Regions from separate parts of the Mesorhizobium sp. USDA 4413 genome, predicted to be linked through region 2. Evidence: predicted binding sites of a transcription regulator. Region 2 holds the regulator's gene; each other region holds the start of a gene.
The links. The regulator PhoB, encoded in region 2, activates phosphate uptake and scavenging genes when phosphate is short. The targets are predictions, from matches to a motif close to TGTCATNNANCTGTCAT.

Region 1 (9,695 bases), 810 kb from region 2:
TGGCTGGGCGGCGAAAGCTTTGCCACCGCCGCGACCTGGGCCAATGCCTGCGGTGCCTTCGCCGTCTCGCGCCTGCTCTGCGCACCGGAATATCCGACCTTCGAGGAGCTGCAGTTCTTCCTGAAGCAGGGCAGCAAGCACCTGGCGCTGCGCAAGGACGAGGCGATCAACCACATTCATTGGGCGACGACGCGCAGGCGCGACATTCCCTCGCTGATGGCTTTAGCCTGCGACCATCGCGTGCAGTTGGAAGACGTTGCCGCCAAGGTCGGCGGCGATATTGCGCGCATCCCCGATTTCAAGGTGCTGACCGTCAAAGCGGCGGCAAAGGTCGCCGCCGGCCGGGACGGCTACGGCATGCTGATCGACGAGAAATACGGCCGCGACGCGATGTTCGAATTCGCCCGCCATCCCTTCGCCTGGCTCGGCCGCCCGGTCGAATTGCCCGGGTCGCGGCCGCTGCGCTTCGAGTTCTCGCAGGATATCGGCTCGCAGCTCGCCGAATGGCCGGTCGACCACTGCATCAAATGCCTGTGCTTCTATCATCCGGACGACCCGGAAGCGCTGAAGAGCGAGCAGCAGCAGAAGCTGCGCGCGCTGTTCGAGGCGGCGCGGAAAGTCGGCCGGGAACTGCTGGTCGAGATCATCGCCGGCAAGCACGGCAAGCTCGACGACACCACCATTCCGCGCGCGCTGGAAGAGCTCTATGCGCTGGGCATCAAGCCCGATTGGTGGAAGCTGGAGCCGCAGGCTTCGGCAGGCGCCTGGGCAAAGATCGAACAGGTGATCGTCAGGAACGATCCGTGGTGCCGAGGCGTCGTGCTGCTCGGGCTGGAGGCGCCGCAGGACGAGCTGGTGGCGGCCTTCGCGGCAACCGCCAAGGCGCCGATCGTCAAGGGATTTGCCGTCGGTCGCACCATCTTCGTCAACGCCGCCGAACAATGGCTGGCCGGCAAGATGTCGGATGACGAGGCGGTCGCCGACATGGCGGCGCGTTTCGAGCAGCTGACGGAGGCGTGGCTTGCCGCGCGCGGCCGCAAGGCCGCATAACAAGACCGGCGAAGGATTGCGGAGGAAACACCATGAGCAAGACAATCCGCCTGACCATGGCGCAGGCGCTGACCCGCTTTCTCAGCCGGCAAATGACCGAGATCGACGGCAAGACGGTGCCGATCTTCGGCGGCGTCTGGGCGATCTTCGGCCATGGCAATGTCGCCGGCATCGGCGAGGCGCTCTATCAGGTGCGCGACGAGCTGCCGACCTTCCGCGCCCATAACGAGCAAGCGATGGCGCATGCCGCGATCGCTTATGGCAAGGCCAATTTCCGCCGCCGCTTCATGGCCGCGACCTCTTCGATCGGCCCCGGCGCGCTCAACATGGTGACGGCCGCCGCGCTCGCCCATGTCAACCGGTTGCCCGTCCTGTTCTTGCCGGGCGATGTCTTCGCCAACCGCCTGCCGGACCCGGTGCTGCAGCAGGCGGAGGACTTCTCCGACGGCACGGCGAGCGTTAACGACTGCTTCCGCCCTGTGTCGCGCTATTTCGACCGCATCACGCGCCCGGAGCAGATCATCCCGGCGCTGAACCGCGCCATGCAGGTGCTGACCGATCCGGCCGAATGCGGCCCGGTCACGCTCTCGCTCTGCCAGGACGTGCAGGCCGAGGCTTACGACTATCCCGAGAGCCTGTTCGTCGAGCGCGTCTGGGCGCCGCGCCGGCTGCGCCCGGACCGCAATGAGCTGGCGGCGGCCGTCGCGGCGCTGAGGGGCGCCAAGAAGCCGCTGGTGATCGCCGGCGGCGGCGTCCTCTACTCGCAGGCTTCCGGCGAACTGGCGAAACTGGTGCAGGGCGCCGGCATTCCCGTCTGCGAGACGCAAGGCGGCAAATCTTCGCTGCCCGACGATCATCCGCTCAACATGGCCGCCGTCGGCGTCACCGGCACCTCCGCCGCCAACCGGCTGGCGGAGGAGGCTGATGTCGTGCTTGCTGTCGGCACACGCCTGCAGGACTTCACCACCGGCTCCTGGGCGCTGTTCAAGAATGCCGGCCGCACCATCATCGGGCTCAATACCCAGGTCTTCGACGCAGGCAAGCACTGGGCGCTGCCGCTGGTCGCAGATGCGGCCGAAGGGCTTTCCGAACTGAGTGCCGCGCTGAAGGGCTGGAAGGCGCCGAGCGCCTGGACTGACAATGCCCTGAAAGGCAAGACGGAGTGGCAGGCCGCCGCCGCCAAGGTAACGGCCTCGACCAACGTGGCCTATCCGTCCGACGCGCAGGTGATCGGCGCTGTCCAGCGCGCCATGGGTTCTGGGGTCACCTTGCTGCATGCCGCCGGCGGCTTGCCGGGCGAGTTGCACAAGCTCTGGCAGGCAGGCGCGCCGGGCTCCTACCACGCCGAATACGGCTTCTCGACCATGGGCTACGAGATCGCCGGGGGCCTCGGCGTGAAGATGGCGAAGCCCGACCAGGAGGTAGTCGTCATGGTCGGCGACGGCTCCTATTTGATGCTCAATTCCGAGATCGCCACCTCGGTGATGCTTGGCCTAAAGCTCACCATCGTGCTCCTCGACAATCGGGGCTTCGGCTGCATCAACCGGCTGCAGATGGCGACCGGCGGCGCCAACTTCAACAATCTGCTCAAGGACGCGCGCCACGAGGTGGTGCCCGATGTCGACTTCGCCGCGCATGCGGCAAGCCTAGGTGCCGTCGCCGAGAAGGTGGCGTCGATCGCCGAACTGGAAACGGCGTTGGCCAAGGCGAAGAAGAACGACAAGACCACCGTGCTGGTCATTGACACCGATCCGCTGGTCTCGACCGAGGCCGGCGGCCATTGGTGGGATGTCGCCGTGCCGCAGGTCTCGTCGAGACCGCAGGTCAATGCCGCGCGCAAGAAATATGAGGAAGCCGTGGGCAGCCGCCAGGGCTGAACCGGCCTCACAACGAACCGACATTGGAGTGACGACTTGAAAGCCAAACTGGGCATGTCCCCCATCGCGTGGTGGAACGACGATCTCGTGGAGCTGAGCGATGATGTGTCGCTGGAGGAATGCCTGCGCCAGTCGCGCTCGGCCGGCTTCACCGGCATGGAGATGGGCCGCCGCTTCCCCAACGACCCGAAGGTGATGCTGCCGATCTTGAAGGAGGCGGACGTGACGCTTTGCGGCGGCTGGTTCTCCGGCACGCTGGTCGACGAGCATTTGGCGAAGAACAAGGACCGCATCCAGCCGATGATCGACCTGTTCAAGGCGGTCGACGCGCCCTGCATCGTCTATGGCGAGGTCGGCCGCTCCATCCAGGGCGACCGCTCCAAGCCTCTGGCCACCAAGCCGAAGCTTTCAGACGACGAGATGAGGGCCTATGGCCGGCGCGTCACCGAATTCGGCGAATGGTGCGCCGAGCAGGGCATGCCGCTTTCCTACCACCACCACATGGCGGCGGTGGTCGAGACCGAGCCGGAGCTCGACGCCTTCATGCGCAACTCCGGTGAAGGCATTCCGCTTTTGCTCGACGCTGGCCATCTCGCATTCGCTGGCGGCGACGTGCTGCGCGCCATCGACAAACACCACAAGCGCATCAACCACGTCCATGTGAAGGATGTCCGCATGGGTGTGATCGACGGGTTGAACCGCTCGAAACAGTCCTTCCTCGATGCCGTGGCGCTCGGCGCCTTCACCGTGCCGGGCGACGGCTCGCTCGACTTCGGCGCCATCGTCCAGCGCTTCGCCGACTACGGCTATGAAGGCTGGTTCGTGGTCGAGGCCGAGCAGGACCCGAAGAAGAACCCGCCGATCAGGATGGCTCAGGTCGGCCATAAGGAGCTGATGCGGGTGATGACGGCTGCAGGCTACACGGTGGAGACGCAAGGCTTTCCGGCCTGAACAGTGGATTAGTCGAGGCGCCCGGTCTATCTGGTGCGCTTGGGCAAAATCCTGGATTGGCGTGATGAAAGACTATGAGCACCCCTTCTTCCGGCCACTTTGGCGCCGCATCGCCGTCGTGGCGGTCTGCCTTGTTTGGTCGGTGATCGAGTTTGCGTCCGGCACGCCGTTCTGGGGCGTCATCGCGCTCGGCTTCGCCGGCTACGCCGTGTGGCAGTTTTTCTATCTCTACAGGCCGGCCGAGGAGACGAAGCCTCCGGCCGAGCCGAAGGAATGATCCAAAGGAGGCCAGCATGTCGAAACTTCTCGTCAAGGCCGACAAGGGCCATGGCCACGTCGCCCACGTCACGCCACAGAGCGCCGGCTGGACCTATGTCGGCTTCGATCTGCATCGGCTTCGTCCCGGCGAGACGGCGTCCGGCAAGACGGGCGAGCGCGAGGTCTGCCTGGTCTTCGTCACCGGCAAGGGCAAGGCGTCGGCCGGCGGCAAGGATCTCGGCCTGCTGGGCGAGCGCATGTCGCCCTTCGAAGGCAAGCCCTGGTCGGTCTATGTGCCGCAAGGCGCCGACTGGTCGGTGACCGCCGACACCGAGCTGGAGCTCGCCGTCTGCTCGGCGCCCGGTCTTGGCGGCGGACTGCCGGTGCGCGTCATCGGACCGGACGATCTCGGCCAGGAAGTGCGCGGCAAGGGCACCAACACGCGCTACGTCACCAACATCCTGCCCGAGGGCAAGCCGGCGGATTCGCTGCTGGTGGTCGAGGTCATCACGCCCGGCGGCCATACCTCCAGCTATCCGCCGCACAAGCACGACCAGGATAATTTGCCGGCCGAATCCTATCTCGAGGAGACCTATTACCACCGCCTCAACCCGCCGCAGGGCTTTGCCTTCCAGCGCGTCTACACCGATGCCGACCGCAACGGCGTGCGCGAGCTGGACGAGGCGATGGCGATCGAGGACGGCGATGTCGTGCTGGTGCCGAAGGGCTACCACCCCTGCGCGGCCTGCCACGGCTACGACCTCTATTACCTCAACGTCATGGCCGGACCGAAGCGGACGTGGAAATTCCACAACGCGGCCGAGCACGAATGGCTGATGAAGGCCTGACCGGCGGATTGGTCCAGTCCGGAAAAATCGTCGGCTAACGCGCTCTGTGCTGGACTTGCCTTCGAAAACCCATGAAGCTTCGTCAATCCGTCATGGAAATCACCTATGGCAGCGGTTCCGCTGCATGTCGCCGCAAGCGCTCCGGCGTTTTTGGGTCCACGACTTGCCGAAACAATGACTTGAAGCGCGTCGCATGATCCTTCGGGGCGCAGCGCGCTTGACGAGGAACGCCGATGCGCTACGCCATCTACTACACCCCCGGGCAGGACGAGCAGCTGGCGCGCATTGCCGCCAACTGGCTGGGCCGCGACCCGTTCGGCACGGCGACGCGGCCGGTGGAGGCCGTGGGCGATCTGTCGGCCGCGGAAGTCGCCTTCCACACCGCCTCCGCCAGGCGTTACGGGTTCCATGCCACGCTGAAGGCGCCGTTCCGGCTGGCGCCAAACGAGACGGAAGCCTCGCTGCGCGCCGCGCTCGACAGTTTCGCCGAGGCGACGCCGCCGGTCGTTATTCCGCGCCTGGTCGTCGGCCAGATCGACGGCTTCTTCGCGCTGGTGCCGGAAACGCAGTTCGCGCCGCTCAACGATTTCGCCGGCGAGGTGGTGCGCGCCTTCGATCGATTCCGCGCGCCGCTGACCGAGGCCGAGATCGAGCGCCGCAGCCCCGATGCGCTGAAGCCGGACGAGTTCCGCAACCTCTGCCAGTGGGGCTATCCTTACGTCTTCGACACGTTCCGCTTCCACATGACGCTGTCGGGGCGCGTCGGACCGGAGGAAAGCCCACGGCTGCGCGCGGCGATAGACGGCCTGTTTTCAGATGTGCTGCGGCAGCCGGTGCCGGTGGATGCGCTGACATTGTTCGTCGAAAGCGAGCCCGGCGCCCCGTTCATGGTGCTTTCCCACCATGCGCTTGGCCGCAGCCCGGCCCGCAAAACCGCCTAGGGCGGATCAGCGGAAACGCTGAACCGCCCTGTCTTTAGTTTTTACGCAATTCCGGATGGAAAACCGCAAAGCACTTTTCCTGGAACTGCTCTGATTTGATCGCCGACCGTTCGAGATAGGACCGCCCGAGATGACCGCCGAAACCGTTCTCACCAATGCCCGCATCGTGCTGCCCGACGAAATCGTCGAGGGCTCGCTTCTGTTGCGCGACGGCCTGATTGCCGCCATAGAGCCGGGGGCCGCCCGCGCCGGCGAGGACATGGGCGGAGACTACATCATCCCGGGTCTTGTCGAGCTGCACACCGACCATCTCGAGGGCCATTACGCGCCGCGCCCGAAAGTGCGCTGGAACCCGATCGCCGCCGTGCTTGCCCATGATGCCCAGGTCGCGACGGCCGGCATCACCACCGTGCTCGACGCCTTGCGCGTCGGCATGGACGAGGACGCCGACCTGAAGTCCGACGACGTGCGCAAGCTGGCCGACGCGATCGAGGACAGCGTGCGCCAGGATCGGCTCAGGGCCGACCATTTCATCCACCTGCGCTGCGAGGTTTCCGCACCCGATTGCCTCGAGGCCTTCGCCAATTTCGAGACCGACGAGCGGGTGAAGCTCGCCTCGCTGATGGACCATGCGCCTGGACAGCGCCAGTTCGTCAATCTTGAGACTTATGCCTATTACTACCAGCGCAAGCTGAAGCTGACCGACCGCGATTTCCAGAAATTCTGCGAGAAGCGGATGGCGGAATCGGCCCGCAATTCCGGTCCGAACCGTGTCTTCATCTCGGCCGCCTGCCATGGGCGCGGCATCGTGCTGGCGAGCCACGACGATGCAACCGCCGGCCATGTCGACGAAGCGGTCGAGCAGGGCGTGCGCGTCGCCGAGTTCCCGACGACGGAAGAAGCGGCCAAGGCCTCGAAGGCGGCGGGCCTCGGCGTGCTGATGGGCGCGCCGAACGTCATGCGCGGCGCCTCGCATTCCGGCAATGTCTCGGCGCGCACGCTTGCCGCCGACGGCCTGCTCGACATCCTGTCCTCAGACTACATCCCCTTCAGCCTGATCCAGTCGGCCTTCTTCCTCGGTGATGTCGTCGAAGGGATTTCGCTGCCGCAAGCGGTCGCCATGGTGTCGAAGAACCCGGCCGAGGCGGTCGGCCTCACCGACCGCGGCGTTATCGAGCCGGGCCGCCGTGCCGACCTCGTGCGCGTGCGCGTGGACGACCATGTGCCGGTCGTGCGCACGGTGTGGCGCCAGGGCAGCCGGGTCGCATGATGGTCTCGGCCCTCATCGAGCGCGAGCTGGCCGAGAGCCTGCCGATCCGCCACGGCGTCTTCGTCGCGGTGGTCGGCCCGAGCGGTGCCGGCAAGGATACGCTGATCAGCTACGCCAAGGCGCGCTTTGCCGGCGAGACGCGGCTGGAATTCGTGCGCCGCGTCATCACCAGGCCGAGCGATACGGCAAGCGAGGATCACGACACGCTGGCCGATGCCGCCTTCGCCGAAGCGGAGGCCGACGGCGCCTTCTCGTTGTGCTGGGATGCGCATGGCCTGCGCTACGGCCTGCCGGCCGATGTCGACTGGGCCGTGGCGAACGGCCATGTGGCGGTCGCCAACGTGTCCCGCGCGGTCATCCCGGCGCTGCGCGAGCGCTACGCCAATCTGGCCGTTGTCGAGATCACGGCGGCGCCGGAGATCCTCGCCGAGCGGCTGGCCGCGCGCGGCCGCGAATCGCGTGGCGAGGTGCTTGTCCGCCTGGCGCGCAGCACCAGCGTCAAGCTGACGGGATCGGACGTGACCTCGATCGACAACAGCGGCGACAAGGAAATCGCCGGCGAACGCTTCGCCGAGGTGCTGCGCAAGGCGATGGCGTTTTCCGATCTCTCGGACATGATCTAGCGCCTTGCCCTTCTCCCCTTGTGGGAGAAGGTGGCTCGGTGCGCAGCGCCGAGACGGATGAGGGGTGTTGGAAGGAGCGCTACGATGACGAAATGGGCGCTGGAAGCATCCTATTCTTCAGTGCCTCGTTTCTTCCAGCACCCCTCATCCGGCCGCTTCGCGGCCACCTTCTCCCACAAGGGGAGAAGGTGAGGCAGCGCTTCACTTGCTGAAGTTGGCGATGAACTGCTTGAACTGCGGCGTCGGCGGCCTGGCGAACATTTCTTTCGGCTCGCCCACCGAATCCACCTCGCCTTTGTGCAGGAACATCACCTTGCTCGAGACGTCGCGGGCAAAACCCATTTCGTGGGTGACGACCAGCATGGTGCGTCCTTCTTCGGCGAGCGAGCGCATGACGCGCAGCACCTCGCCGACCAATTCCGGATCGAGCGCGGAGGTCGGCTCGTCGAACAGCATCACCTTGGGGTTCATCGCCAGGGCGCGGGCGATTGCCGCGCGCTGCTGCTGGCCGCCCGACATGTGCGGCGGATAGTAGTTGCGGCGCTCCCATATGCCGACGCGCTTCAGCAGCGCCTCGGCCTGCTCCAGGCACTCGGCGCGCGGGCGCTTCAGCACATGCGTCGGCGCGGCGACGAGGTTTTCCAGCACCGTCATATGCGACCAGAGATTGAAGCTCTGGAAAACCATGGCGAGGTTGGCGCGGATCCGCTCCACCTGGCGGATATCGGCCGGCATCTGGTGACCGTCGCGCCCGCGCTTCATCTTGATGAGCTCGCCATCCACCCGCACTTCGCCCGAATCCGGGGTCTCCAGGAGATTGATACAGCGCAGCATCGTGCTCTTGCCGGAGCCCGAGGAGCCGAGGATCGAGATGACATCGCCCTTGTGCGCTTCGAGCGAGATGCCCTTGAGCACCTCATGATCGCCAAAGCATTTGCGCAGGTCCTTGACGCTGATCGCGGGCGTCTCGTCAGAGGACGGCGCCGCTTTCGCAGCAGCGGCGACATTTGCCGACATCACAACACCTCCGGGACGGGTTTGGCCAGCTGGTTCTGCTCGGGCGGGGGACGCAGATGCGGCGAAAGCCGATATTCGACCCAGGCAAACAGCCGGGCGATCGACAGGTTGAGCAGCAGGTAGATCACGCCGGCGCAGGTCAGCACCTCGATCGGCCGGAACGTGTCGTGCTGGATCTTCTGCGCCGTTCCCATCATCTCCATGATGGTGACCACGGAGGCGAGCGCGGTCGCCTTGGTCATCAGGATGATCTCGGTCGAATAGGCCGGCAAGGCGAGCCGCAGCGCGATCGGCAGCGTGACGAGGCGAAAACGGGTGAAGGCCGACATGCCGAACGCCTTGGCCGCCTCGATCTGGCCGACCGGCACCGCCCGCAGTGCGCCGCGGAAAATCTCGCTCTCATAGGCGGCTGTGTTCAAGGCCATGGCGACGATCGTGCAATACATCGGATCGCGCAGGATCGGCCACAGGATCGGGCTGTGGCGGACGAAATCGAACTGCGAGAGCCCGAAATAGATCAGGTAGAGCTGCACCAAGAGCGGCGAGCCGCGGAAGACGAAGACATAGGCGCGGGTGAAATATTCGCCCAATTTGTAGCCGGAAGCCCGCAGCCAGGTCAGGCCGGTGGCGATGACGAGCCCGAAGGCGATGCCGAAGAACCAGATCTCGAGCGTCAGCGGCAGCGCCTTGAGCACGCTCCATATGGTCGAAAGATAGAAATCAAACTCCACCGCCACCTCTCACTTCGGCCGCGTGAAACTGCGCGAGGTGTAGCGCTCGGCCCGGTCGAAGATCGGCGTCGAGATCGACGTCATCACCAAGTAAAGGATGCCGGCGAGCGTGTAGAAAAGCAGCGAGTG
Region 2 (9,695 bases):
CCATCGCCATCCTCATCGCCGTGCCGATCGGCATCGGCATCGCCGTCTTCCTGACCGAGCTTTGCCCGCGCCCGCTCAGGCGCCCGATCGGCATCGCGGTCGAGCTGCTCGCCGGCATTCCCTCGATCATCTACGGCATCTGGGGCCTGTTCGTCTTCGCGCCGTTCCTGCAGACGACGATCCAGCCCTTCATCATCAGCATTTTCCACGGCATACCGGGGCTTTCCAGCCTGTTTGCCGGCCCGCCCTACGGCATCGGCCTGCTGACCTCGTCGCTGATCCTGGCCATCATGGTGCTGCCTTTCATCACCTCGATCACCAAGGACGTGTTCGACACGGTTCCCGCCGTGCTCAAGGAGTCGGCCTACGGCATCGGCTGCACGACCTGGGAAGTGACGCGGCGCGTCGTCATCCCTTATACCCGCGTCGGCATCATGGGCGGCGTCATGCTCGGCCTCGGCCGCGCGCTCGGCGAGACGATGGCCGTCACCTTCGTCATCGGCAACGCGCATCGCATCAGCGCCTCGCTGTTCGCGCCGGGCACGACCATCTCGGCGACCATCGCCAACGAATTCACCGAGGCCGATGGCGCGCTCTATACGTCCTCGCTGGTGGCGCTCGGCCTGATCCTGTTCATCATCACCTTCATCATCCTCGCGCTCGCACGCTACATGCTGTTGCGCATCGATAGCCGCACCGGAGCCTGACCGATGTCGACTGCCCAATCGCTTCACCGAAGCCGCAAACGCAAGAATGCCGTGATGATGGCGCTGTGCATCATCGCGGCGGGCATCGGGCTGGCCTGGCTGGCGCTGATCCTCGGCGCCCTCCTCTACAAGGGGCTTTCCGGGGTGAACCTGGCGGTGTTCACGGAAATGACGCCGCCGCCCGGCGATGCCGGCGGCCTGCTCAACGCCATCTATGGCAGCATCATCATGACGATCATCGGTATCGTCGTCGGCACGCCGATCGGCGTGCTGGCCGGCACCTACATGGCCGAGTACGGACGCTTCTCGCGGCTCACGACGGTGGTGCGCTTCATCAACGACATCCTGTTGTCGGCGCCGTCGATCATCGTCGGCCTGTTCGTCTATGAGCTGATGGTGCGGCCGATGGGGCACTTCTCGGCGATCGCCGGCGCCGTCGCGCTGTCGATCCTGGTGATCCCCGTCGTGGTGCGCACCACCGAGGACATGTTGAACCTCGTGCCCAACGCGCTGCGGGAGGCCGGCACCGCCATCGGCGCGCCGCGCTGGGTGGTGATCCGCTCGGTCGCCTACCGCGCGGCGCTGTCCGGCATCGTCACCGGCATCCTTTTGGCGATCGCCCGCATCTCGGGCGAGACGGCGCCGTTGCTTTTCACCGCGCTCAACAACCAGTTCTGGTCGAGCAATCTCAATGCCCCGATGGCCAGCCTGCCGGTGACCATCTTCCAGTTCGCTCTCAGCCCTTACGAGGAATGGCAGCAGCTGGCCTGGACGGGCGCACTCATAATCACCCTGACGGTTCTCGGGCTGAGCATCTTCGCCCGTAGCCTGACCGGACGCAGAGAGGACAGATGAAACCGATGTTGTCCACCGACCTTAACGCACCCGATGCCACCGTCGAGAAGGCCAAGATCGAGGTCAAGAACCTCAACTTCTACTATGGCCAGTCGAAGGCGCTGAAGGACATCAACCTGTCCCTGCCCGAGCGCAGCGTGACGGCCTTCATCGGCCCGTCCGGCTGCGGGAAGTCGACGCTGCTGCGCGTCTTGAACCGCATCTACGAGCTCTATCCGAAGCAGAGCGCCGAGGGCCAGGTGCTGCTCGACGGCAAGAACATCCTCGACCGTTCGCAGGACCTCAACCTGTTGCGCACGAAGATCGGCATGGTGTTCCAGAAGCCGACGCCGTTCCCGATGTCGATCTATGAGAACATCGCCTTCGGCGTCAGGCTCTATGAGAAGATCAGCAAAGCCGAGATGGACAACCGGGTCGAGTCGGCGCTGAAGCGCGCCGCGCTCTGGAGCGAAGTCAAGGACAAGCTCAATGCCAGCGGCCAGAGCCTCTCCGGCGGCCAGCAGCAGCGGCTCTGCATCGCCCGCACCGTGGCGGTGAAGCCCGAGGTCATCCTGCTCGACGAGCCGGCCTCGGCGCTGGATCCGCTGTCGACGGCGAAGATCGAGGAACTGATCGACGAATTGCAGGCCGACTACACGATCGTCATCGTCACCCACAACATGCAGCAGGCGGCGCGCGTGTCGCGGCAGACGGCGTTCATGTATCTGGGCGAGCTGGTGGAGTTCGACCGGACCGAGAAGATCTTCACCTCGCCCCGCGAGAAGCGCACGCAGGACTATATCACCGGCCGCTTCGGCTGAGCTCATACGAGGACATCATCATGGCCGAACATACCGTCGCCTCCTTCGACGAGGATCTGAGGCAGATCAGCCGGCTCATCAACGACATGGGTGACCTTGCCGGCTCGATGGTCGGCGCCTCGACCAAGGCGCTGCTCGAAAGCGACAATGCGCTGGCGCAGCGCGTCGTTTCCGACGACGCGATCATGGACGCAAGGCAGCGCGAGCTCGACGACCGCGCCATCACGCTGATCGCCAAGCGCCAGCCGATGGCGGACGATCTTCGCAACGTGGTCGGCTCGATCCGCATGGCGGGCGACCTCGAGCGCATCGGCGATCTCGCCAAGAACATCGCCAAGCGCGTCGGCTCGGTCGGCGTCAGCGCCGCGCCGCGCGACCTCACCCACTCGATCGATTCCATGGCGCAGATGGTGCTGATCCAGGTGCAGGGCGTGATCCAGGAATATACGGTGGGCGACGCTACGGCGCTGGCCAAGCTTCGCAACGACGACGAACGCATCGACGTCAAATACACATCCGTCTTCCGTGAGCTGTTGACCTACATGATGGAGGATCCGCGCAACATCACCGCTTGCACGCATCTTCTGTTCTGCGCCAAGAATCTGGAGCGCATTGGCGATCATGTGACCAACATCGCCGAGAACGCCTATTATGTGCTGACCGGCACGCAATTGCCCGCCAACCGTCCGAAGCAGGACGAGACGGCAATGTCGGCGCCGGCGGCCTGACGAAAAGGTTACCCCGATGATCGCGCCACGCATCATGGTGGTGGAGGACGAGGAGCCGCTGGGGGTGCTGCTCCGCTACAACCTCGAATCCGAGGGTTACCAAGTCGAAGTGGTGACCCGCGGCGACGAGGCCGAAATCCGCCTTCAGGAAAACGTTCCCGACCTGCTCGTGCTCGACTGGATGGTGCCGGCGGTTTCCGGCATCGAGCTTTGCCGGCGCCTCAGGATGCGGCCCGAGACCGAGCGGCTGCCGATCATCATGCTGACGGCGCGGGGCGAGGAAAGCGACCGCGTGCGCGGCCTTTCGACCGGCGCCGACGACTATCTGGTCAAGCCGTTCTCGACGCCGGAGTTCATGGCGCGCGTCAAGGCGCTGCTGCGCCGCGCCAAGCCGGAGGTGCTGTCCAGCGTGCTCAAGGTCGGCGACATCGTGCTCGACCGCGAATCGCACCGCGTCTACCGCAAGAAGAGCGAGATCAGGCTCGGCCCGACCGAGTTCCGGCTGCTCGAATTCATGATGCGGCATCCCGGCCGCGTGTTCTCGCGCAGCCAGCTGCTCGACAATGTCTGGGGCGAGACGATCTATATCGACGAGCGCACCGTGGACGTCCATGTCGGGCGCCTGCGCAAGGCGGTCAACAACGGCCGCATGCCGGACGTGATACGTACCATTCGGGGGGCGGGCTACGCGATCCGCGAGGACTAGGGATATCCTGATATTCAGGTGATGCCGGCCTGCGAATGGCGGCTTCCTGCGCTTCCGGTAATCACGTATCCAAAAGTACGCTCCGTTCCGGTTCTCGGAATCCACCATTCTCGACTCGGCTTGACCTGAATCTCAGGATATCCCAGCGCTCGCATTTTTCGGTCCTACTTAGGCCACGTTCTTCCCGACGGTGCCGGTTCTTGCCTGGCCTCCCGGCGCGAAAATCTCCTGGTCGACGAAGGTCAGCGCGCGCATGGCGCAGCCTTCGCGGATCAGCGGCAGCTCGTTCGGCTCGGTGTCGAAGGAGATCGATTCGGAGTGCTGGCCGCCGGCGGTCTGGGCGATCGCCTCCCTCAGCGCGGGCTCGATCAGGTCGAAGGCGGCCGCGCTGACGCCGACCATGGCGACGGGCGCCGGGTCGATCAGCGCGAACAGGCTGCCGAGGCCGAAGCCCAGCGCCTCGCCGGCCCGGCGATAGGCCTCGCGCTCGGGGCCGTCCTGTTGCCGGGCCTTCGCGGCAAGCGCGCGCATGTCGGCGTCGCCGACATCCGTCGGCGCGGCATCCTCGCTTATGCCCATGGCGCTGCGCCAGATGGCGTAATTGCCGGCATAGGCCTCGACGCAGCCGCGCCGGCCGCAGCGGCAAAGCGCGCCGCCGGGCCGGTGGATCATGTGCCCGAACTCACCGCCCGAGGAGTGCGTGCCGGTGAACAGCGCACCTTTCAGTACCAGACCCATGCCGATGCCGTGCGACAAGAGGATTGCGATGAAGTCGTCGCGATAGCGTTCAGGATCGCGCCATTGCAGCGCCACCGCCATCATGTTGCAGTCGTTCTCCATTGTGGCGGGGATGCCGAATTCCTTCTCCAGGATGTCGGCAAAGGGGATGTCGGTCAGCGGCGTGATCGGCGACCACAGCATGACGCGTGAATGGGTATCGGTGATGCCCTGAATGCCCATGGCGATGCGGGCGACGCTGCCGACGTCAAGGTCGGGATCATGCAGCCGGCGCCGGACGATCGCCAGGCATTCGCCGATCAGCTCGTCGCGCGGCATGACGAGCGTGTCCAGGCGCAGCTGCTCCTCGGCAACCACCTGGCCGGCATAGTCGATCACAGCGACCGACAGGAAGTTCAGCGACAACACCACGGTCAGCACAGCGGCGGCTTCGGGATTCAACGCCAGGCCGATCTGCGGCCGGCCGCGTTTCAACGCCGTCGGCTCGCTGGCCTTGCTTTCGCTGAGAATGCCCTCCTGGATCAGGTCGGCGGAGATCGCCGAAATGGTTGAGTGGCTAAGCCCGGTGGTGGCGGCAATCTCCGTGCGCGACGGCTGGCCGGCGCGGCGCACCGCCGAAATCACCATGGCGCGGTTGCGCCGGCGCAAATCGTCGTGGCGGATTCCCACCGACATTGTCTCGCACGTCCTCCCGAGTCATCGCGGCCTTGTGATGATGCCATGGCCTGTCGCTGACACGCTAGACGGTTCACCATTTACCGAAAACGGCGAACCGTTCGTCTTTTTGGTCCGACGCAATTCCGGGCGGAAAAACCACTGCGCACTTTTCCTGGGATTGCTTGTCGATTGTGGCAGAACCCCGGGTCCATGTCATTATTTATTGCGGACGCCGAAAAAAATACCTGAACCCATCAAAACCCATCAAGATCGCGGTTGACAGCGTCGTTTTACTGGACCACTATTTTTTTGAGGCTCGAAAAAAAGCCTCTGTACCGGCCTTCGGGCCAGTCTGGGTCGCGCCATACGGAGCGCAGGGAGGATATCATGAAGAAATTCGCAGCCGCCATCCTGGCGGGCGTTGCCATGTCGCTGACGCTGGCGTCGGTCGCCGAGGCGAAGGACAAGGTGATCGGCGTGTCGTGGTCGAATTTCCAGGAAGAGCGCTGGAAGACCGACGAAGCGGCTATGAAGGCCGCCATCGAGGCCGCCGGCGACAAGTATATTTCGGCCGACGCGCAGTCCAATCCGGGCAAGCAACTGACCGATGTCGAAAGCCTGATCTCGCAGGGCGCCAATGCGCTGATCATCCTGGCGCAGGATGCCTCGGCGATCGGCCCGGCGGTGCAGAAGGCGCTCGACGAGGGCATCCCGGTCGTCGGCTACGACCGGCTGATCGAAAACAAGGACGTGTTCTACCTGACCTTCGACAACAAGGAAGTCGGCCGCATGCAGGCCCGCGAGGTGTTCAAGGTGAAACCCGAAGGCAACTACGTCTTCATCAAGGGCTCGGGCGCCGATCCGAACGCCGACTTCCTGTTCTCGGGTTCCATGGAAGTTCTGAAGGACGCGATCGACAGCGGCAAGATCAAGAATGTCGGCGAGGCCTATACCGACGGCTGGCTGCCGGCCAACGCGCAGAAGAACATGGAGCAGTTCCTGACCGCCAACGACAACAAGGTTGACGCGGTCGTGGCGGCCAATGACGGCACCGCTGGCGGCGTCGTCGCTGCGCTGACGGCTCAAGGGTTGGCCGGCACCGTTCCGGTCTCCGGCCAGGATGGCGACCACGCGGCGCTCAACCGCATCGCGCTCGGCACGCAGACCGTGTCCGTGTGGAAGGACGCTCGCGAGCTCGGCAAGAACGCCGCCGAGATCGCTTCGCAGCTCGCCGACGGCAAGAAAATGGGCGACATCGCCGGCGCCAAGGACTTCACCACGCCTGGCGGAAACACCGTCAAGTCGCTGTTCCTGACGCCCGTCGCGATCACCAAGGACAATCTCAACGTCGTCATCGACGCGGGCTGGATCAAGAAGGACGAAGTCTGCGCGGGCGTGCCCGCCGGCAGCGTCAAGGTCTGCAACTGAGTTTGCCGACTTTCGACCGAAATCCTGCGCCGCAGGCTGGAGCGGTTCAATGAACCGCTCCAGCTCTCTGCTGCCGCAATCCCGGACGGAAACCCGCTTACGCGCCTTTCCCGGGATTTGCTTTAAAGCCGCGGCGTTTTCTCAAAAGATTTGTGTTTCCGCCTCTGGCGGATAGCTTCTAGGCTTGGCCAGGCATCCGCGCCAGCCGGCGGGAGGAAATCATGACCGACACGACGTCCATGCAACCGGCGGACACCGCGCGCGCGTCAGAACTCGGCGCCGTCGCCAGGTTCCTGAAGGCGACCGAGCTCGACACCCGCATGCTCGGCATGATCGGCGCGCTGCTCCTGATCTGGATCGGGCTGCATGTGATCTCCAGCCTGCGGCTTGGCGTCAATCCGCTCGACTTCGACAGCCGCACCTTCCTCACGCCGCGCAATCTCTGGAACCTGTCGGTGCAGACGTCGGCCGTGGCGATCATGGCCTCCGGCATGGTGCTGGTCATCGTCATGCGCAACATCGACCTGTCCGTCGGATCGGCCGAAGGCGTGATCGGCATGGTCATGGGCTTTGCCCAGGCGCATTTCCTGGTTCGCTTCGTCGGGCTTGAGCTCGGCAACCCGTGGATCTGGGTGCTGGCATTGCTGATCGGCCTGGCGCTCGGCCTCATCATCGGCGCCTTCCAGGGCTTCATCATTGCCTATCTCGAAGTGCCGGCCTTCATCGTCACGCTAGGCGGATTGCTGGTATGGCGGGGCGCTGCCTGGTGGGTCACCAGCGGCCAGACCGTTGCGCCGCTCGATGCCACCTTCCAGTTGATGGGCGGCGGCCCGGCGGGCTCGATCGGCGCCACATGGAGCTGGGTCGTCGGCATCGTCGCCTGCCTGGCTGTCATCTTCATGCATTTCAACGGCCGCGTCCAGCGCAAGCGCTTCCGCTTCCCGCTGCGCCCGGTCTGGGCCGAGACGCTGCTTGCCACGGTCACCTGCGCGATCATTCTGGGTGCCGTGTGGCTCGCCAACTCCTATCCGTGGCCGGTCGGCATCGTGAACCGCTACGCCGCCGCCAACAACATCACTGTCCCCGAAGGCGGGCTGTTCATCGCGCATGGCATCGCCATTCCGGTGCTGATGGCGGTCGCCGTCGGCCTGATCATGACCTTCGTCACCAAGCGCACGCGCTTCGGCCGCTATGTCTTTGCCATCGGCGGCAATCCGGAAGCGGCTAACCTCGCCGGCATCAACACGCGCTGGATCACCATGAAGGTGTTCATGATCATGGGCGTTCTGGCGACGATCGCGGCGGCGATCTCGTCGGCCAGGCAGAATTCGTCCACCAATGCGCTCGGAACGCTCGACGAGCTGCTGGTCATCGCCGCGGCCGTCATCGGCGGCACTTCGCTCGCCGGCGGTTCGGGCACCGTGCTCGGCGCCATGCTCGGCGCGCTTCTGATGCAGTCGCTGCAGTCCGGCATGGTGCTGCTCGGCGTGGACTCGCCGCTGCAGAGCATCGTCGTGGGCGCCGTGCTGGTCGTCGCGGTGTGGCTCGACACCCTCTATCGCAAGCGCGTCTGAGCAGGGAGGAAGATGATCATGGCTGACAAGACCGCTCCCGCCGGCGTTCCGCTGGTCGACATGCGCAACATCTCGATCGCCTTCGGCGGCATCCGCGCCGTCGACGATGCCTCCGTCAATCTTTTCCCCGGCGAAGTGATGGCGCTGCTCGGCCACAATGGCGCCGGCAAGTCGACGCTGATCAAGATCCTGTCCGGCGCCTACAAGCGTGACGGCGGACAGATCTTCATCAATGGCGAAGAGGCTTCGATCTCCAACCCGCGCGACGCCAAGAAATACGGCATCGAGACGATCTACCAGACGCTGGCGCTGGCCGATAATGTCGATGCCGCCGCCAACCTCTTCCTCGGCCGCGAGCTGATGACCGGCTGGGGCACGCTGGACGACGCCGCCATGGAAGCCGAGGCGCGCAAGGTGATGGGCCGACTCAATCCACGTTTCCAGCGCTTCAAGGAGCCGGTCATCAAGCTGTCGGGCGGACAGCGGCAGTCTGTGGCGATAGCGCGCGCGATCCTGTTCAACGCCCGCATCCTGATCATGGACGAGCCGACGGCGGCGCTCGGCCCGCAGGAGACGGCGCAGGTCGGCGAACTGGTCAAGCAGCTCAAGGCCGACGGCATCGGCATCTTCCTGATCAGCCACGACATCCACGACGTGTTCGAGCTCGCCGACCGGGTCTGCGTGATGAAGAACGGCCAGGTGGTTGGCACCGCCCGCACGACCGATGTCACCCAGGACGAGGTGCTCGGCATGATCATCCTCGGCAAATGCCCGCCCGGCGCGATTCCCGGTCCCGGAGCGCTGAAAATAGCGGCATAAGCCGGATGGGTAGCCGGCTAATTGACGGCCGCGTGATGGACCAGCCGGGGTGATGATTTGACCGCGCCATTGTGTTGGCGCGGAGACTTGCCCATAAAGATCGTCGACCGTCCACGGGCCGCATCCTTGATTTGAAGAAGCTTTTTCCCATCCTCGCCTTTGTCGCCGTCGCGCTGATCAGCCTGACGATGGCGGGGTTCGCTTATTTCGCGACACAGGAGGCGGCTCGGATCAAGTTCGAGGGTATCGCCGATGACGCGCTTAACAGAATCGAGAGCCGCATAGACCTGCATCTGTCGCTGCTGCGCTCGACGCAGGCGCTGTTCGATGCCCGCAACGGCGATATCACGCGCGGCGAATTCAAGGCTTTCTTCAGTGCGCTCGACATCGACGACGATTTCGCGGGGCTTCGCGGCATCGGCTTCCTGAGGCTCGCAAAGACAGGCGACGAGGCGGCAGTCGAACGCGATATCCTGCACGACCTCGGGTCGGCGCACCCGATCTACCCCGCGACGACCCAGCAATGGCGCACGCCGATCGTGCTGTTCGAGCCGCTCGATACGTCCAACCAGTCGATCATCGGCTTCGACATGTTCACCGAGCCGGTACGGCGCGAGGCGATCGAAAAGGCGATGGCCGACGACCAGCAGCATGCGAGCGGCATCGTCCAGCTCGGCCAGGGC
Region 3 (9,695 bases), 1.4 Mb from region 2:
CATGTGCTCGTAGACGAGGCGGCCGACGATTTGGCCGTGGTCGAGGATGAAAGGCACCTCGTGGCTGCGCACTTCGAGCACGGCGCGGCTGCCGCTGCCGCCGGCGGCGGAATGGCCGAAGCCCGGATCGAAGAAGCCGGCATAGTGGACGCGGAACTCGCCGACCAGCGGATCGAAGGGCGTCATCTCGGCGGCGTAGAGCGGCGGCACATGCACCGCCTCACGGCTGACAAGGATGTAGAATTCGTCCGGATCGAGAACCAGCTCGCCCGCACCGCTCTTGTAGATCGGCTCCCAGAAATCGACAACATCCTGCGCGGCGCGCTTGTCGACGTCGACAAGGCCGGTGTGGTGCTTGCCGCGATAGCCGACAAGGCCGTCCTTGTCGCCGTCAAGGTCGATGGAGAGCGCGATGCCGCCGCCGGAAATGTTGGGCGGCTCGGTGGCGACGAGCATCTCGGCGCGATGCAGGTCGCGCAACTCGCTCTCGGAGAGCACCGCATTGCCGGTGCGGAAGCGGATCTGCGACAGCCGCGAGCCGGCCCGCACGACGATCGGGAAGGTGCGCGGGCTGACCTCGAGATAGAGCGGCCCCTGATAGCCGGCGGCGATCTTGTCGAACTCGTGGCCGCGGTCGGTCATGACGCGCGTGAAAATATCCAGCCGCCCGGTCGAGCTCTTGGGATTGGCCGAGGCCGACACGTTCGCAGGCAGCGCCAGGCTTTCGAGCAGCGGCACGATATAGACGCAGCCGGTTTCCAGCACCGCGCCCCGGGTGAGGTCGATCTCGTGCAGCTTCAGCCGCTCGAGCTTGTCGGCGACCAGATGGTCGGGACCCGGCAGGAAGGATGCGCGCACGCGATAGGCTTTGTCGCCGAGCCTCAGATCGAGGCTCGCCGGCTGGATCTGGTCGGTGTCGAGCGCGCGCGGCGACTTCAGCGCATTGGCCTCGAACAGCGCCGCGATGTCCTGATCCGGAAGAATGCCTGTCTGCCGCAAAGGCTGGCTCCGTTCACAAGGCCGGGCGAGGACCTGAGGAGGCTCTTGCCGCCCGGCTGGTACAACCCTCTTAATGAAGCCGGCAATTGACGCAAGCGCGGCAGGGGTCTAAAGGGTCGTTATCCCGTGGTGATTTGGCCGGTCGGCTTGCAGCCACGTTAAACAAGTCGCTAAAGGACCGTCGAGCCGCAAGGCTATATGGACCGGTTGCGACTTCGCGGCCGGTTTTTTTGTGTCTGGAAGCAAGGCTATGAGCACCAAGAAGCGCAATTGGAAACCTCAGACGGCACTCGTGCATGGCGGAACGCTGCGTTCGCAATATGGCGAGACCGCCGAGGCGATGTACCTTACCCAGGGCTATGTCTACGAGACGGCCCAGGCGGCGGAAGCCCGCTTCAAGGGCGAGGAGCCGGGCTTCATCTATTCGCGCTACGCCAACCCGACCGTCGACATGTTCGAGAAGCGCATGTGCGCGCTGGAAGGCGCCGAGGATGCCCGCGCCACCGCCTCCGGCATGGCCGCCGTTTCTGCCGCCCTGCTCTGCAGCGTCAAGGCCGGGGATCACATCGTCGCGGCGCGCGCGCTGTTCGGTTCCTGCCGCTGGGTGGTGGAGACGCTGGCGCCGCGCTACGGCATCCAGGCAGCGCTCATCGACGGCACTGATATCGCCAATTGGGAAAAGGCGGTAAGGCCGAACACCAAGCTGTTCTTCCTCGAAAGCCCGACCAATCCGACACTGGAGGTGGTCGACATTGCCGCGGTCGCCAAGCTCGCCAATTCGATCGGCGCGCGCGTCATCGTCGACAATGTCTTCGCCACGCCGCTGCAGCAGAAGCCCTTGCAGCTCGGCGCCCATGTCGTCGTCTATTCGGCGACCAAGCATATAGACGGCCAGGGCCGCTGCCTCGGCGGCGTCATCCTTTCGGACAAGAAGTGGATCGACGAGAACCTGCACGACTATTTCCGCCACACCGGCCCAAGCCTCTCGCCCTTCAACGCCTGGACGCTGCTCAAAGGCCTGGAGACACTGCCGCTGCGCGTGCGTCAGCAGACCGAGAGCGCCGGCAAGATAGCCGATTTCCTCGCCGGCCGACCGGAGATCGCCCGCGTCATCTATCCGGGCCGGACCGATCATCCGCAGGCGGATGTCGTGAAGAGGCAGATGTCTGGCGGCTCGACGCTGATCTGCCTCGACGTCAAGGGCGGCAAGCAGGCGGCCTTCGCCTTCCAGAACGCGCTCGACATCGTGCTGATCTCGAACAATCTCGGCGACGCCAAGAGCCTGATCACCCACCCGGCGACGACGACGCACAAGAACCTCAGCGACGACGCGCGGGCCGAACTCGGCATAGGACCGGGTACACTCCGGCTTTCCGTCGGCCTGGAGGACACCGACGATCTGCTGGAGGACATCGAGCAGGCGCTGAGGGCGGCCAAGTAGGAAGCAAGCTGCAAATTGGACAGGAGAACGCGTCAGCCCTGGCTCACGCGATCTCCTCCAGCTCGGTTATCGCCTTGCTGCGGATGGTCATGGCGTTGCCGCGCCACTCGACCGCGCCGCCGAGCCAGCCGCGCGCCCAGATGGCGGGAAGCATGACGTCGCGCGCGATCATCGCGGTGATGCTGCGCGGCGACAGGTACCAGCCCTTGGACCGGGCGAGCAGACATTCCGGCACATAGGCGACCGCCAGCACGCAAAGCGCCGTGGTAGGCAGGCCGACGCCGGCGCTTGCCGCCGCGATCAGCGCGAAAATCAGCGGCACGACCGCGCCGGTCAGAATCTCGGGCGCAAAGAAAAGCGGGAAGGTGACGCGACGCAGCCGCGCCCAGCGCGCTTGCCGGGACCAGATTTCGGCGAAGGTGCGCTGGCCCAGCGGCTGCTCGAAGGGCGAGGCGACGAGACGGACGTGAAGGCCAATCCCATTGACCAGTTTGGTGGCCGCCGCATCCTCGGCGATCTCGGCGGCCAAAGCCTGGATGCCGCCGTTTGCATCGAGCATCGGCTTGTTCCACAGCATGCTCTTGCCTTGGGCGAAGCCGAGGCCGAGCGCCTCGCCGGCATACTGCCAGCGCGCCTGCAGCGTGTTGAGGAAGGCGCACTCGACTTCAGCCCAAAAACCGTCCGGCCGTGAACCGATCGGCGTCGAGCAGACGAGGCCGGTATCCGGCCGCCACGCCGCGACCAGATGCTGGACATAGTCCTTGGGCATCAGCACGTTGGAATCGGCGAGGATCACCCAGTCGTGCCGCGCCGCCTGCCAGCCCTTGACGCAGTTGTTGAGCTTGGGATTGGCGCTGATGCGGTCGTCGCCGATCAGGAGCCGCGCCGGAACCTTGGGATGGCGCGCGATCGCCGCATCGATGAGCCGCACTACCGGGTCCTCGGCATGCGCGACGCAGAAGATCAGCTCATAGCGAGGCCAGTCGAGCGAGAAGGCGCGCTGCAGGGTCTCCTGGGTGAACGGCTCGACGCCACGAGAAGGAACGATGATCGAGACCGGTTGCGCGCCGTCGGGCGGCGCAATGACATGCCGCCTTTTCAGCCGCGACGAGGCGAGCAGGATGCTGGCGAGGTTGGAGAGGAGAAGGGCTGAGGAAGCCAGGCCGGCTGCGATAGTCAGTTCCATCGAGATCTGGTCACTCCCGATAGGGCGTTTCACCGTTTGTGGGAAACGGCGACCTGCTCTATCTCTTTGTTTTCAAGCAATTCCAGACGGAAAACCGCTCACAGTTTTCCCGGAATTGCTCTAGGCCGCACGCGGCCGTTTCATCAGTCGACAGAGCGCCCGAGTCGCCCGGCACCGTTTGTGCACACCAACATTGTCATGTGTCACTTAAATGACATTGTTTTTCGGCACGTGCGCTACAAGGCTGGAAGGATGGTCGGCGCTGCGCGTCCAACAGCGAAGCGCGACGAATGTTCCGCGGCGGCAACCGGAGTGGCCCATGTATCGCGCAGTGACGCGCAACATCGAAGTGCTGGTCAGGCCCTTCTATCTGGAGGACCGCTCCGATCCGTCCCAGAACCGCTATGTGTGGGGCTATCAGGTGACGATCGACAACCGCTCCGACGAATTCGTGCAGCTTTTATCGCGCTATTGGCACATCACGGACGGCCAGGGCCGGGTCGAGGAGGTCCGCGGCGCCGGCGTCGTCGGCGATCAGCCGGAACTCAATCCGGGCGACAGCTATCAATACACTTCAGGCTGCCCGCTCTCGACGCCGTCGGGCATCATGGTCGGCCACTACACGATGCGCAACGGCAGGGGCGAGACGTTCGATATCGCCATTCCGGCTTTCTCGCTCGACATGCCGGGAACGAAGAGGACGGTGAATTAGGCGATTGGCTCCCTCTCCCCGTAAAACGGGGAGAAGGAGGAGGCGTTAGTCCGCCGCAAATTCGGCCGGGTCGAAGTCGTATTGCGTCGAGCAGAACTCACAGGCGACATGGATGCCGCCGTCCTCGGTCGACTCCTTGATCTCCTCGGCCGAAAAGCCTTCGAGGATGCCGCGGATCTTGTCGCGTGAGCAGGAACACTGATCGGCGACCGGCACACTGCTGAAAACCCGCACGCCATGCTCATGGAACAGCCGATAAAGCAGCCGCTCGGCGCCCACCGTCGGGTCGATCAGCTCGGTCGGCTCGATGGTGCCCAGCAGCGCCAGCAATTCCTGCCAGGAATTGTCGGCCGGATGGTCCGTCACCTCGCGGTCGTCGCCGTCGCCGCCCGAAATATCGGGGATGCGCATGCGCTCCGGCGCCTGCGGCAGGAACTGCGCCAGGATGCCGCCGGCGCGCCACTGCTCGCGCGCGCCGGCGGGTCCGGGCGTCACCAGCTTGGCGACCGACATCTTGATGTCGGTCGGGATCTGCTCCGACTGGCGGAAATAGGTGCGCGCGGCGTCCTCCAGCGAGGTGCCGTCGAGCTGGACGATGCCCTGGTAGCGCTGCATATGCGCGCCCTGGTCGATGGTCAGAGCCAGCACGCCGTTGCCAAGCAGCGCCTGCTGCGAGGTCTCGCCGGCGTCGGTCAGCGCCTGCAGCCGGTCGGCATCGAAGCGCGCATAGGCGCGCAGCGCATGCGGCGTGGTGAAATCGGCCACAAGCATGTCGACCGGACCGTCGGTCCGGGTCTGCAGGATAAACTTGCCCTCGAACTTCAGCGAGGTGCCGAGCAGCACGGTGAGCACGCAGGCCTCCGCCAGCAGGCGGGCGACCGGCTCGGGATAATTGTGGCGGCTCAAGATAGCGTCGAGCATCGGCCCGAGCTGCACGGTACGGCCACGCACATCGAGCGGCGCCACTTCGTAAGGCACGACGTGGTCGTCGCCGGCGAAGCCGAATTCACCGAGTTGGGGTTTATGCTCAGCCAAGGTCTGGGTTTCCAACATGACAAAACTCCGGGGCGCAGCCATGCCGCCCTGTGAGCCGCATGCGTCGAAGCGCGTTCAATTTACGTGATGGCCCGCAAATAGGCATCACATATCCCCAGATCAAGTTGACCCCGATCGGACCGGAAGCGGTCAGGTCCGTCCTTCTCAAGCGCCTAGGCACCAGGCCAGCACCGCCTTCTGGGCGTGCAGCCGGTTCTCGGCTTCGTCAAACACCACCGAATGCGGCCCGTCGATCACCTCGTCTGTGACCTCTTCGCCGCGATGCGCCGGCAGGCAGTGCATGAACAATGCGTCGGGCTTGGCCTTTGCCATCAGCGCCGCATTGACCTGATAGGGCAGGAAGACGTTGTGACCGCGGGCGCGATGCTCCTGGCCCATCGAGACCCAGCTGTCGGTGACGACGCAATCGGCCTGGTCGACGGCTTCCTCGGCGGACTTGGCAAACCGGACCTTGCCGCCATTGGCTTTCGACCAGTCGACATATTTCTCGAAAGGCTCGCTGCCCTCAGGCACCGCGACATTGAGGTTGAAGCGGAACCGCGCCGAGGCTTCAAGCAGCGAATGCAGCACATTGTTGCCGTCGCCGGTCCAGGCGAAGGTCTTGCCGGCAACCGGGCCGCGATGCTCCTCATAGGTCATGATGTCGGCCATGAGTTGGCAGGGATGCGTGTCGTCGGTCAGCCCGTTGATGACCGGAACGGTGGCATTCTCGGTGAGCTCCAGCAGCCGGTCATGCGAGGTGGTGCGGATCATGATGGCATCGACATAGCGCGACAGCACCTTTGCTGTGTCGGCAATCGTCTCCGAGCGGCCGAGCTGCATCTCCGTGCCGGTCAGCATGATCGTCTCGCCGCCAAGCTGGCGCATGCCGACATCGAAGGACACGCGCGTGCGCGTCGACGGCTTGTCGAAGATCATGGCCAGCACCTTGCCATCGAGCGGTTTTGAACGCTCGCCCGCCTTGAGCCTGGTCTTTCGCGCCACCGCGTCGTCCAGCATGATGCGCAGGTCCCCCGCGGAAACGGCGGATAGATCGGTGAAGTGGCGGACACTCATCGGCAGGTTCCAGAAATTATTTCGCGGCTTCGGCCGCAATCGCGTCGGTCAGACCCTTGGCGCCGCCGCGAATGCGCTTCAGCGCCTCGCCGATCTCCTCGTCGGTGACGGTGAGCGGCGGCAGGAGGCGGATGACGTTGTCGCCCGCCGGCACGGCAAGCAGGTGCTGGTCGCGCAGCGCCATGTTCACCTTGGTGTTGGGCATGGCGCATTTCAGCCCGAGCATCAGGCCGGTTCCCCTGATGCCCTCGATGACCTCGGGAAATTCGTCCGCGACCCCAGCCAGTCCCTGTTTCAGAAGCAGCGCCTTGCGCTGCACGTCCTCGAGGAAGCCGTCGGCCAGCACCACGTCGAGCACGGCGTTGCCGACCGCCATCGCCAGCGGATTGCCGCCGAAGGTGGTGCCGTGCACGCCGGCCGTCATGCCGGTCGCCGCCTCATCCGTGGCAAGGCAGGCGCCCATCGGGAAGCCGCCGCCGATGCCCTTGGCGATCGCCATCAGGTCGGGCGTGACGGCGGCCCACTCATGCGCGAACAATTTGCCGGTGCGGCCGATGCCGCACTGGACTTCGTCGAAGATCAAAAGCAGGCCGTGCTGGTCGCAAAGCTGGCGCAGTCGCTTCAAGGACTGCGTCGGCACCGGGCGGATGCCGCCCTCGCCCTGCACCGGCTCGATCAGGATTGCCGCGGTCTCCGGCGTGATCGCCTTCTCAGCCGCGTCGATGTCGTCGAATGCGACCTGGTCGAAGCCCTCGACCTTCGGGCCGAAGCCTTCGAGATATTTGTACTGGCCACCGGCGGCGATCGTCGCCAGCGTGCGGCCGTGGAAGGCGCCCTCGAAAGTGATGATCCGGAAACGCTCCGGATGACTCTTGACGAATTGGTAGCGCCTGGCCGTCTTGATGGCGCATTCCAGAGCCTCGGCGCCGGAATTGGTGAAGAACACCTTGTCGGCGAAGGTGGCGTCGACCAGCCGCTCGCCCAGCCGGCGTTGTTCGGGGATCTCGTAGAGATTGGAGACGTGCCAGAGTTTGGCGGCCTGTTCGGTGAGTGCCGCAACCAGATGCGGATGGCTATGGCCCAGCGAATTCACCGCGATGCCGCCCGCGAAGTCGAGATATCGCTCGCCCTTGTCGGTGACCAGCCAGGTCCCCTCCCCGTGATCGAAAGCCAGGGGTGCGCGAGCAAAGGTCTCGTAAAGCGCCGAACCGCTCATTATATGCGTCTCCGGAACCGGAAATCAAAAAAGCCGCCAATGCGGCGGCCTTTGCGGCTTATCATGTTTTTCGGCCATGAAGTCAACGAAAACGTCACGCAGAAGCGCGTGACAACCCCCTGGCGCCACGCCGGCTCATCAGTGGTCAGGCAAGTTGGGGAAAACCGTAAAAACCGAATCGGTGTTGCCTTTGGGACTCTTGTCACAGAGTCAGCGCATAAGGTATTTGTAGTCGAGAAATAACTATATTTCGTGCGGCGGACCTAAATCACCCGGTACATGTGGTGTCGTTTGCCCGGCGAGAGCCGGATCGGGAAAGGATTCAGGCTGCCGCACGCTTTAGCAGGAGCGCGGTCTCATGAACTGGACTGACGAGCGGGTAGAACTTCTCAGGAAATTGTGGTCGGAGGGTCTGAGCGCCAGCCAGATTGCCGCACAGCTCGGCGGAGTGAGCCGCAACGCCGTCATCGGCAAGGTGCATCGCCTGAAGCTGTCGGGCCGCGGCCGCGCGACAGCAGCGCCGGCGCGCCAGAAGAAGGCGACGCAAGGCGCCTCGATGCAGAAATCGGTGACCCGCGCCGCAAGCGCCACACGCCATGTGACGGTCGGTGCCACCGCGCTGCAGGTGCAGTTCGACGCCGAGCCGGTCGCGCGCCACTATATCCGCCCGGTCGAGAATGTCGTGGTGCCGATCTCGCGCAACCTGCAGCTTGTCGAACTGACCGAACGCACCTGCAAATGGCCGAACGGCGACCCGCTCTCGGAAGACTTCAGCTTCTGCGGCAATGACGCCGCCGAAACGGGGCCGTACTGCAAGTATCATTCCCGCGTCGCGTTCCAGCCGGCGGCGGAGCGGCGCAGGGCAAGATAAGGGGAATAGAGGGATAAGGCAGTAGGGGAGTAGGTGAAAAAAGCGCTTCATGCGCGACGTTTCGCCAGTCGATCACTCCCGTATTACCCTACTGCCCTACTCCCTTCTCTTCACAGCCACCCATTCTTCTTGAACCGCCAGTACAGAAACGCGCAGATCAGCGCGATCACCGCGAGCACGGTCGGATAGCCATATTCCATCTTCAGTTCCGGCATGTCGGTGAAATTCATGCCGTAGATGCCGGCGAAAGCTGTCGGTACCGCCAAGATAGCAGCCCATGAGGCGAGCTTCTTGGAGATTGCGGTTTCCTGGCTCTGTCCGACGAGAAGGCTGGCTTCGAAGGCGAAGGCCAGAACCTCGCGCAGGGAGTCGATCTTTTCCTGCACGGTGCGGATGTGGTCGGTCACGTCGCGAAACAGGGGATGCATGGCGGCATGGATCTGGGGCAGATCGGCGCTGGTCAGCCTACGGCAGACCTCGACGAGCGGCAGGGCCGCATTGCGCAGCCGCAAGAGATCGCGGCGCAGCATGTACAGCCGTTCGATGTCGGCACCGGTCATCGGCTTCAAAAGCACCTTGTCCTCGATCGCCTCGACCTCGTCCTCAATCTGCTCCAGCACCGGCATGTAATTGTCGACGATGAAATCGAGAATGGCGTAGAGAACGAAATCCTCGCCCTTGGCCAGCGAATGCGGGCAGCTCTCCCAATGCTGGCGCACGGCGGCGTATGAGGTCGAGGGGCCGTGCCGGACGCTGACGATGTAGCCGGTGCCGACGAACAGATGCGTCTCGCCGAAAGTGACCCGGCCGTCGATCAATTGCGCGGTACGGGCGACGATGAACAGGGCATCACCATATTGCTCGATCTTCGGGCGCTGATGCGGATGCTCGGCGTCCTCGATCGCAAGGTCATGCAGGTGGAATTGCGCCTGCACTCTGAGCAGAAGGTCGCGATCTGGTTCGAGCAGGCCGATCCAGACGACATGGCCGGGTTTTGCCGCCCATTCGCCGGCCTGTTCGATGGCGATGTCGGCAACCCGCTTGCCGCCCAGATAAACGCTGGATGCAATGATGCCGGATGTCGGCGAGGCGGGGTCAGGTTCCGAACTTGTTCCATCGCAAACCTCCCGAGACTGCGACTGACAATCGCTGTGCCTG

Region 1: a site for PhoB is predicted at 5,062-5,078, ahead of ACVMIM_RS05145 (DUF1045 domain-containing protein). Genes of this name have one in related genera too.
Region 3: a site for PhoB is predicted at 3,827-3,843, ahead of ACVMIM_RS08055 (ceramide glucosyltransferase). Genes of this name have one in related genera too.

Annotation. Positions count from the first base shown of each region.
Region 1 is NZ_JBVPRP010000001.1:1,005,692-1,015,386, reverse strand. It holds gene ACVMIM_RS05170 (bifunctional 5-dehydro-2-deoxygluconokinase/5-dehydro-2-deoxyphosphogluconate aldolase) at 1-1,050, shown strand, start outside; gene iolD (3D-(3,5/4)-trihydroxycyclohexane-1,2-dione acylhydrolase (decyclizing)) at 1,083-2,927, shown strand; gene iolE (myo-inosose-2 dehydratase) at 2,964-3,878, shown strand; gene ACVMIM_RS05155 (DUF3329 domain-containing protein) at 3,943-4,155, shown strand; gene iolB (5-deoxy-glucuronate isomerase) at 4,172-4,984, shown strand; gene ACVMIM_RS05145 (DUF1045 domain-containing protein) at 5,218-5,925, shown strand; gene ACVMIM_RS05140 (alpha-D-ribose 1-methylphosphonate 5-triphosphate diphosphatase) at 6,056-7,195, shown strand; gene phnN (phosphonate metabolism protein/1,5-bisphosphokinase (PRPP-forming) PhnN) at 7,192-7,818, shown strand; gene ACVMIM_RS05130 (ABC transporter ATP-binding protein) at 8,020-8,835, opposite strand; gene ACVMIM_RS05125 (ABC transporter permease) at 8,835-9,572, opposite strand; gene ACVMIM_RS05120 (ABC transporter permease) at 9,576-9,695, opposite strand, start outside.
Region 2 is NZ_JBVPRP010000001.1:193,482-203,176, reverse strand. It holds gene pstC (phosphate ABC transporter permease subunit PstC) at 1-707, shown strand, start outside; gene pstA (phosphate ABC transporter permease PstA) at 711-1,562, shown strand; gene pstB (phosphate ABC transporter ATP-binding protein PstB) at 1,559-2,362, shown strand; gene phoU (phosphate signaling complex protein PhoU) at 2,383-3,090, shown strand; gene phoB (phosphate regulon transcriptional regulator PhoB) at 3,107-3,796, shown strand; gene ACVMIM_RS00990 (ROK family protein) at 3,965-5,209, opposite strand; gene xylF (D-xylose ABC transporter substrate-binding protein) at 5,579-6,619, shown strand; gene ACVMIM_RS00980 (sugar ABC transporter permease) at 6,841-8,193, shown strand; gene ACVMIM_RS00975 (ATP-binding cassette domain-containing protein) at 8,212-9,012, shown strand; gene ACVMIM_RS00970 (CHASE domain-containing protein) at 9,144-9,695, shown strand, end outside.
Region 3 is NZ_JBVPRP010000001.1:1,630,543-1,640,237, reverse strand. It holds gene ACVMIM_RS08065 (2'-deoxycytidine 5'-triphosphate deaminase) at 1-999, opposite strand, end outside; SAM riboswitch at 1,116-1,193, shown strand; gene ACVMIM_RS08060 (O-succinylhomoserine sulfhydrylase) at 1,250-2,440, shown strand; gene ACVMIM_RS08055 (ceramide glucosyltransferase) at 2,484-3,626, opposite strand; gene apaG (Co2+/Mg2+ efflux protein ApaG) at 3,946-4,338, shown strand; gene ACVMIM_RS08045 (Hsp33 family molecular chaperone) at 4,384-5,415, opposite strand; gene argF (ornithine carbamoyltransferase) at 5,539-6,450, opposite strand; gene ACVMIM_RS08035 (acetylornithine transaminase) at 6,467-7,666, opposite strand; gene ACVMIM_RS08030 (GcrA family cell cycle regulator) at 8,025-8,537, shown strand; gene ACVMIM_RS08025 (magnesium and cobalt transport protein CorA) at 8,648-9,610, opposite strand.